2 regions of the Neorhizobium sp. P12A genome follow, and region 2 is predicted to be linked to the other one. Evidence: predicted binding sites of a transcription regulator. Region 2 holds the regulator's gene; the other holds the start of a gene.
What was found. Region 2 encodes PhoB, which activates phosphate uptake and scavenging genes when phosphate is short. Its sites were predicted from a motif close to TGTCATNNANCTGTCAT; they were not measured.
Positions count from the first base shown of each region.

Region 1: phnF (phosphonate metabolism transcriptional regulator PhnF) is a predicted target of PhoB. The motif match lies at 2,378-2,394, and genes of this name have one in related genera.

Region 1 is NZ_QOVX01000005.1:251,690-255,898, forward strand. Features, by position in the region: gene DTW90_RS17460 (carbohydrate ABC transporter permease) at 1-208, opposite strand, end outside; gene DTW90_RS17465 (sugar ABC transporter permease) at 205-1,155, opposite strand; gene DTW90_RS17470 (ABC transporter ATP-binding protein) at 1,152-2,315, opposite strand; gene phnF (phosphonate metabolism transcriptional regulator PhnF) at 2,493-3,236, shown strand; gene DTW90_RS17480 (tetratricopeptide repeat protein) at 3,301-4,209, shown strand, end outside.
Region 2 is NZ_QOVX01000002.1:464,920-469,128, forward strand. Features, by position in the region: gene pstA (phosphate ABC transporter permease PstA) at 1-627, shown strand, start outside; gene pstB (phosphate ABC transporter ATP-binding protein PstB) at 641-1,456, shown strand; gene phoU (phosphate signaling complex protein PhoU) at 1,502-2,215, shown strand; gene phoB (phosphate regulon transcriptional regulator PhoB) at 2,246-2,929, shown strand; gene DTW90_RS08340 (GcrA family cell cycle regulator) at 3,000-3,524, opposite strand; gene DTW90_RS08345 (aspartate aminotransferase family protein) at 3,950-4,209, shown strand, end outside.

The sequences.
Region 1 (4,209 bases), on a different contig from region 2:
CCAATGGCGCAGCCTTGAGCGCCTTGCTGTAATTCTCGTAGGCATCCCAATGCTGCGGCAGCAGAGCGAAGGGCGAGCCGAAGATTTCTTCCGGTGGCTTCAGCGAGAGGCTGAGCATCCAGATGAAGGGAACCAGCGCAAAAAGGGTCGTCGGCAACAGGGCCGCATGCCGGCCGAGGCCGCCGAGATAGGAGCGGGAAGGGCTCATGAATAATGCACCCTTCTGTCCATGATGCGGGCCTGGACGAGCGTCAGCGTGACGACAATTGCCAGGAAGACGATGGTGACGGCAGCGCCGTAGCCGGTGCGCAGATAGTTGAAGCCTTCACGATAGAGCGTGTAGAGCAACACGTCCGACGCGTGGTTCGGCCCACCCTGGGTAAGGATTTGGACCGTGTCGAAGACCCTGAAGGCATCAAGGGCGACGACGATCACGACGAACATTGTCGTCGGCCCGAGCATGGGCAATGTCACCGTTCTTAGCCGATCAAGCCAGAGATCGGCGCCGTCGACGCTCGCTGCGTCATAGAGATCCCCAGGGATTGCCTTGAGACCCGCGAGAAACAGCACCATGGCGAAACCGAGATTCTGCCATATGCCGATGACGGCGAGCGACGCGAGCACGGTGTTTTCATTGCGCAGCCAGTTGGCGGTCGGAAGACCAAGGGCAGCGAAGACGTGATTGACCAGCCCGATTGTCGGATGGAGAAGTCCTTCCCAGGAAATCGCTATGGCGGCGAGCATGGCCATGTAGGGAAGGAAGTGCACTGCCCTGTAGAAGGACCGCAGACTCTCGCCGCTCTCGACCAGAATTGCGACCAGCAGGCCGAGAATGACGGTCGCAGGCACAACGATCAACACGTAGACGAACGTGTTTGCGATGGACGTACGAAAATCCGGATCGTCGAATACCGCGCGGAAATTGGCCGATCCGACAAAATTCAGGCTCGTTGCGCCGAACTGCCAGTCGGTAAGGGCAATGCCGAACACGCACAGAACAGGCAGGATGAAGAGCGCGATCAGCGCGAGCGTTGCGGGCCCGGCGAGCATCAAGGCCGCCATCATTTCGTGGAGCGCCACAGCTTTCGCCGCAGCGCTGGAGACGCCGTTTGGCGAAGATTGCTCCTTCACCATAATGTCTGCCGTGACCGTCATCGGACATACCCCCGAACCGTCACGATCTCTGCGCTCGGCCTGAGGCGTCGCCCGGTCTTATCGAAGACCAGCAAGCGGTCAGGCGCGACCGTCATTTCAAGCATCCTGCCAATTGCAGCCTCCGATGTCTGTTCCACCGGCAGGCGTGCGATGAGCGGCTCTTCGAGGCCTTCGGCGTCAAGATGCACGAAGAGGTCGGAACCGAGATGTTCGACAAGGCGGACGCGTCCGCGAAAGGCATCCTTACCGTCGCGAGCGCCGAGCTGGAACGCTTCGGGCCTGATACCAAGCGTCAGCGCCGTTCCCGCTGGCTGGCCGACTATCAGCGGCAACGCCATGCCAGCGGCCTCGACCCGACCACGCTCGCGGACAACTGCCGTCAGCATGTTGATCTTCGGCGAGCCGACGAATTCCGCAACGCGCCGATCTGTCGGATCGGCATAGATGTCCTGCGGCTTGCCCACCTGCAGCAGCTCGCCGTCGAGCATGACAGCCACACGGTCGGACAGCGTCATGGCTTCTGCCTGGTCATGCGTGACGTAGACGAAGGTGACGCCGAGCCGTTTATGCAGTTCCTTGATTTCAGTGCGCATCTGGACGCGCAGCTTGGCATCCAGATTCGAGAGCGGCTCGTCCATCAGGAAGACAGTGGGATCACGGACCATCGCACGCCCGACCGCCACTCTCTGTCGTTGCCCGCCGGAGAGTTGCCCGGGTTTGCGACCGAGGAGATGGCCGATGCCGAGCGCATTGGCAGTGGTGGCAACGGCAGCATCGATCTCGGCGCCGGTCCGACTTGTACCGGGAAGAAAACGACCGATGAGCGGCAGGCGTTGCCCAGCCGAAAGGCGTCTCATCCTGAGCGGCAACGCCATGTTGGCAGCGACCGTCATGTGCGGATAAAGCGCATAGGACTGGAAGACCATGGCCACGTCGCGGGCGCGAGGGCGCAGGCCATCGACGTTCCTGCCGCCGATGGAAAGGCTTCCGCCATCCTGGACGTCCAGCCCGGCGATAATCCTCAAAAGCGTCGACTTTCCGCAGCCGCTCGGCCCGAGCAGCGTCAGGAATTCGCCATGCGCAATGTCGAGCGAGACGTCGCGAAGCACTGGCGTCAGGCCATAGTTCTTCGTCAGATTGGATAGACTCAGTTCGGCCATGTCGCGATTGTCCGCAGCTCACTCAAAATTGTCTTTGACAGAAATCTGTCTAGACAGATTTTGTTTCAGCTTCGTGACAATGGCCTGCTAGATACCAGCGGCAAATTGAATGGTTTCGGGTGGCGTCCGGTCGCCATAATATGACGGCGAGTCGACCAGAGAATGACGGGTGCAGGAATGGCAGCGGAACAGGTGCGGCATGACGGGCGAGACGGGCCGCTATGGAAACAGATCGAGGCGGCTCTCTTACAACAGGTGAAGGACGGGCGTTTCAAGGGAAACGGCCGGCTTCCATCGGAGTTCGATCTCGCCGAGGAATTCGGCGTCAATCGGCATACGGCGCGCCAAGCGATCGCAGCTCTGGTGCAGCGGGGCCTGCTGTTCAAGCGGAAGGGCGGCGGCTCCTATGTCGTTCCGGAGATGCTGGACTATGAAATCGGCGAGCGGACGCGCTTTAGCACCAATGTCGCAGCACAGGGCCGCGAACCGGCCCACACGCTCATCGTCGTCGACGAACGGCCGGCCCACGGCAAGGCGGCCGAGACGCTGAACATGGCCGAAGGCGACCTCGCCGTTTTTATCTCATTGATCGGCGAAGCCGACGACATCCCGATTTCCGTGGCCGAGACCTATCTTTCCGCCGAGCGGTTTCCGGGTTTCGGGGAGAGATACCGGGAAAATTACTCGATGACCAAGGCTTTGGCGCACTACGGCGTGACCGATTACCGACGCGACGTAACGCGCTGCACTGCCAGGATGCCATCGCCGGAGGATGTGAAACATCTGAAACAGTCGGATTCATCGCCGGTGTTGTTCGTGGAGAGCGTCGACATCGATCTGGAAGGACGGCCGATCGTCTACCACGAAACCCGCTACGCAGGAGAGCGGGTGCAGTTTGTCATCCGGCGCGGCGATCTGTGAGCGGCGACAGTATAAGAAAAATCGGCGGTCGACATGAGTGGCGATCGGCCGGATGGAGTGTGGCGTGACGTCAGAGACTTTTCCCGCGGATATTGAAACGACCGGGGATCGGCCGGACATAGCCCTGATGTTCCGCGAGGCCACCTTATTGGCGGCCAATGGTCGATATGACGAGGCGAAGCAGGGTTACCTGGCGATCCTTGCCGTGGATATCAATCATTTTGGAGCCCTCAACGACCTCGGCAATCTTCTCGAGAAGACCGATTTTCGCAGCGCCGCGCGTCTTGCCTATGCTGAAGCAGTGAGGCGGCACCCGGACAATGTCATCGGCCGTGTCAACTATGCCAATTCCCTGATCGCAAATGGTGAATACACCGAGGCGGGCGCCGAACTCGAAGTCGCGCTTCGTCTCGCTCCCGATCATCCCGACGTCCATCGCAGCATGGCCCATCTCCTGCAGAATCTCGGTGATTGGGAAGCTGCTGAAGACCATCGGCAGAAAAGCTATCGGCCCGCCGAGCTGACCTTTCAGCCCTATCGAGGCGAAGGTGTGCCGTGCCAGGTGCTCGTTCTGGTGTCGGCCGTCGGCGGAAATATCCCGACGCGCTTCGTGCTCAGCGACAAGCTGTTCGCGGTCTCTATGCTTGTCGTCGAAGGCTTCGACACGGCAACACCGCTTCCGCCGCATCAGGTCATCTTCAACGCCATCGGCGATGCCGACATCTGTCAGGCCGCACTCGATGCGGCCGACCGCGTCCTGGCTTTGGGTAAAGCCCCCGTTGTCAATCCGCCGGATCGCGTTCGTGGGACGGACCGAATTTCCAATGCCAACCGCGTGAGGAACCTGCCGCATGTCAGGGCACCCCGCATGGTGCTGGTCAAACACGCTCAGGTGCCGGAACAGGCTGAAATCTTCGGCTATCCCCTGCTGCTGCGCAGCCCAGGCTATCACACTGGACGATACTTCCGAAAA
Region 2 (4,209 bases):
CTGGTTCTGGCATTGCCGATTGGCGTGGCGACGTCGATCTATCTGGAAGAGTTCGCGCCGAGGAACCGGTTCACGGATCTGATCGAGGTGAACATCAACAATCTCGCCGCCGTGCCGTCGATCGTCTACGGCCTGCTCGGCCTCTCTGTCTTCATCAATTTTGCCGGTCTTCCGCGCTCCGCCTCCCTGGTCGGAGGGCTCGTCCTCAGCCTGATGACCTTGCCGATGATCATCATTGCCACGCGTGCAGCGCTCAGAGCCGTGCCGCCGTCGATCCGCAGCGCCGCGCTCGGCCTTGGCGCCTCGCGCATGCAGGTGGTGTTTCATCATGTGCTGCCGCTCGCCATGCCGGGCATCCTGACAGGCACGATCCTTGGCCTGGCGCATGCGCTGGGCGAGACGGCACCGCTGCTCCTCATCGGCATGGTTGCCTTCGTCACCAGCTACCCCACGTCACCGCTCGATCCGTCGACTTCGCTGCCGGTCCAGATCTACATGTGGTCCAACGAGGCCGAGCGCGCCTTTGTCGAACGGACGTCGGGAGCGATCATCGTCCTCCTCATCTTTCTCGTCGCGATGAACATCGGAGCCATCCTGTTGCGCCGTCGTTTCGAGCGCCGGTGGTAGGAGAGCGGACAAGATGAACACCATGGTCAAGACCGCAGCCGGAAAGCCCCTGAGCCAGAAAATGATCACTCCCCCCTACAAGATGATCGGCCAGGACGTTTCTGTCTTCTACGGCGAAAAGCGCGCGCTTTTCGATGTGAACCTCAATATCCGCGAAAACACCGTGACGGCGCTGATCGGCCCCTCCGGCTGCGGAAAATCCACCTTCCTGCGCAGCCTCAACCGCATGAACGATACGATCGAGAATTGCCGGGTGACCGGCCGCATCACGCTTGACGATCAGGACATCTACGATACGGTGATTGATGTCGTCGAGCTGCGCGCCCGAGTCGGCATGGTGTTCCAGCGGCCCAATCCGTTCCCGAAGTCGATCTACGAAAACGTCGCCTATGGGCCGCGCATTCACGGCCTTCACAAGTCGAAGGCCGATCTCGACCACATCGTGGAGACCAGCCTGCAGAGGGCGGGGCTGTGGGGTGAGGTAAAGGATCGGCTCCTGGAGGCGGGCACGAGCCTTTCCGGCGGCCAGCAGCAGCGCCTCTGCATCGCCCGCGCGGTTGCCGTCAGTCCCGAGGTCATTCTGATGGACGAGCCGTGCTCGGCGCTCGACCCGATTGCGACGGCCAAGGTGGAGGAACTCATTCATGAACTACGGGAGAATTTCACGATCGTCATCGTGACGCACTCCATGCAACAGGCAGCCCGCGTTTCGCAACGCACCGCAATGTTCCATCTCGGCCAATTGGTCGAGGAGAACGACACAGACAAGATGTTTACCAATCCCGACGATCAGCGCACGCAGGACTACATCATGGGCCGTTTCGGTTGATGATGCCCCTGAGTGCGCTCGCCCTTTCAATATGAGGACAGAAACATGGTTTCGACACACATTCTCTCAGCCTACGACGAAGATCTGAAGTTCCTGTCGCGCCGCATCTCGGAGATGGGCGGCCTGTCGGAGCAGATGGTCGGCGACAGCGTTCGCGCCCTGGTCAACGGCGACGCTGCCCTGGCCCAGAAGGTCATTTCCGACGACGTCGTCCTTGATCACGCTGAACGCGAGATCAACGACAAGGCGATCGTCACGATCGCCCGCCGCCAGCCAATGGCTGCCGACCTGCGCGAAATCATGGGCTCGATCCGTATCGCCGCCGACCTGGAGCGTGTTGGCGACCTCGGCAAGAACACCGCAAAGCGCGTGCTCGCCGTGCAGGGCACGGGCGTTCCGCGCCGTCTCGCCCGCGGCATCGAGCATCTCTCCGAACTGGCGCTCGTCCAGCTGAAGGAAGTGCTTGACGTCTACACGACCCGCTCGCCTGACAAGGCCGTCTCGATCCGCGAACGCGACGAGGAAATCGATGCCATGTACACCTCGCTCTTCCGCGAGATGCTCACCTACATGATGGAAGATCCGCGCAACATCACCACCTGCACGCATCTTCTCTTCTGCGCCAAGAACATCGAGCGCATCGGCGACCACGCCACCAACATTGCCGAAACGATCTACTACATGGCAACCGGTGCGCAGGTCGAAGGCGAACGCCCGAAGGATGATACCGCCAATACCGTCGGTGCCGTGACGGAATAACCCCACGCCGTTGAAGGAGACCACAAACGAATGGTTCCTAGAGTTGCTGTCGTAGAAGACGAAGAAGCACTGAGCGTGCTTCTTCGCTATAATCTCGAGGCTGAAGGCTTCGAAGTGGACACGATCCTGAGAGGTGACGAGGCTGAAATGCGCCTCCAGGAGCGTACCCCCGATCTTCTGATCCTGGATTGGATGCTCCCCGGCGTGTCCGGCATCGAGCTCTGCCGCCGGCTGCGCATGCGGCCGGAGACCGAGCGCCTGCCGATCATCATGCTGACGGCGAGGGGCGAGGAAAGCGAGCGCGTGCGCGGACTGTCGACCGGCGCGGACGACTATGTCGTCAAGCCGTTCTCGACCCCGGAACTGATGGCCCGCGTCAAGGCGATGCTGCGTCGCGCCCGGCCGGAAGTGCTCTCGACGGTCCTGCGCTGTGGCGACATCGAGCTCGACCGCGAGACGCACCGCGTCCATCGCAAGAGCCGCGAAGTTCGCCTGGGACCGACGGAGTTCCGCCTGCTCGAATTCCTGATGTCCTCTCCGGGCAGGGTCTTCTCGCGGTCGCAGCTTCTGGACGGTGTCTGGGGCCACGATATCTATGTCGACGAGCGTACCGTCGACGTTCATGTCGGTCGCCTGCGCAAGGCGCTGAACTTCTCCAACATGCAGGATGTCATCCGGACCGTCCGCGGTGCCGGCTACTCCATGGAAGCGTGAGCCGTCTCCAGCTCAAAGCCAAACGAAAAACGGGCCTTGCGGCCCGTTTTCTCTTTGTGGCGATATGAGTTTAGCGGGCCGCGCGCCGGCGGTCATTTACCGGCTGATAGGCGAGGCGCTGATGGTAGGTGCAGTAGGGCGAAGAGTCCGGGGACTCGCAGCCACAGAAATAGAAATCGTCCTTCAGCGGGTCGCCGACCGGCCACTTGCATGTGCGTTCGGTAAGCTCCGTCAGGCCGAGACGACGCGAGATCGGAACGACGACGTTGGAGGCCGGACGGAACTCCATTTCCTCCATCTCGTCGACTTCGATCTCTTCCTTGAGCATGGTCGCGCCCTGCTGACGGGTAACCGTCCTGGTTGCGACGCGGGAGGCGTAGGTGGGCGCGCGCGGAACAGTGGCATTGCGCTTCGGAGCGCGTGCCGTTGTGGCCGTGCCGCCCGCTTTTGCGCGGCCCGGCAGGCTCAGGCGATGCACCTTGCCGATGACAGCGTTTCGGCTCACTCCGCCGAGCTGAGCGGCAATCTGGCTGGCGCTCAAGCCCTCGGACCATAGTTTCTTCAGCTTCTCAACGCGCTCGTCTGTCCAATTCATGACCTGTCTCCGCCTGTCGCGTTTCTCATGGCAGAATCCCTCACCATCGCCCCAAGTATATTGGAGCTGAAAACGCTCTTAAATTGTGGTGACTAGTTCCGCCGCATGCAGTCTAGTAATTGAGTTTTAACCTAGTGTGAGGCTGACTCCGTGACAAGAGTCGCTCGAATCATCTCGAATCGATTTCGGCGTTTTCCCCAACTTGCTGTTCCGCAGAGTCATTTTTGCAACATAAGAAGTTGCAAATATACCACCGCGAAACGGTCGCTCTGCCGCACCTGCTAAATCCTCAGTTTTGTTGACATCGCGGTGCGAAAAGTAAATAGTGCCAACGCCGCCGCGAGGCGGCATTTTTGATTTTTCCGGACCGGTTCTTAGTGCGAAAATCCGTGTCCGAGCATGGTTTGACCGAGGAGAATTGCGTCATGGCAACCGCCACCCCGCTGTACGACACCTATATGCGTGCTCCACTGCGGTTTGAGCGAGGCGAAGGCGTCTGGCTCATCACGGAAACCGGCGAGCGATATCTCGATTTCGGCGCAGGCGTTGCCGTTACCTCGGTCGGTCATAGTCATCCGCATGTCGTCGGCGCGCTGAAGGCGCAGGCGGACAAGGTCTGGCATCTGTCGAATATCTACGAAGTGCCGGGTCAGGAAGTGCTGGCCAAGCGCCTGACCGATGCCAC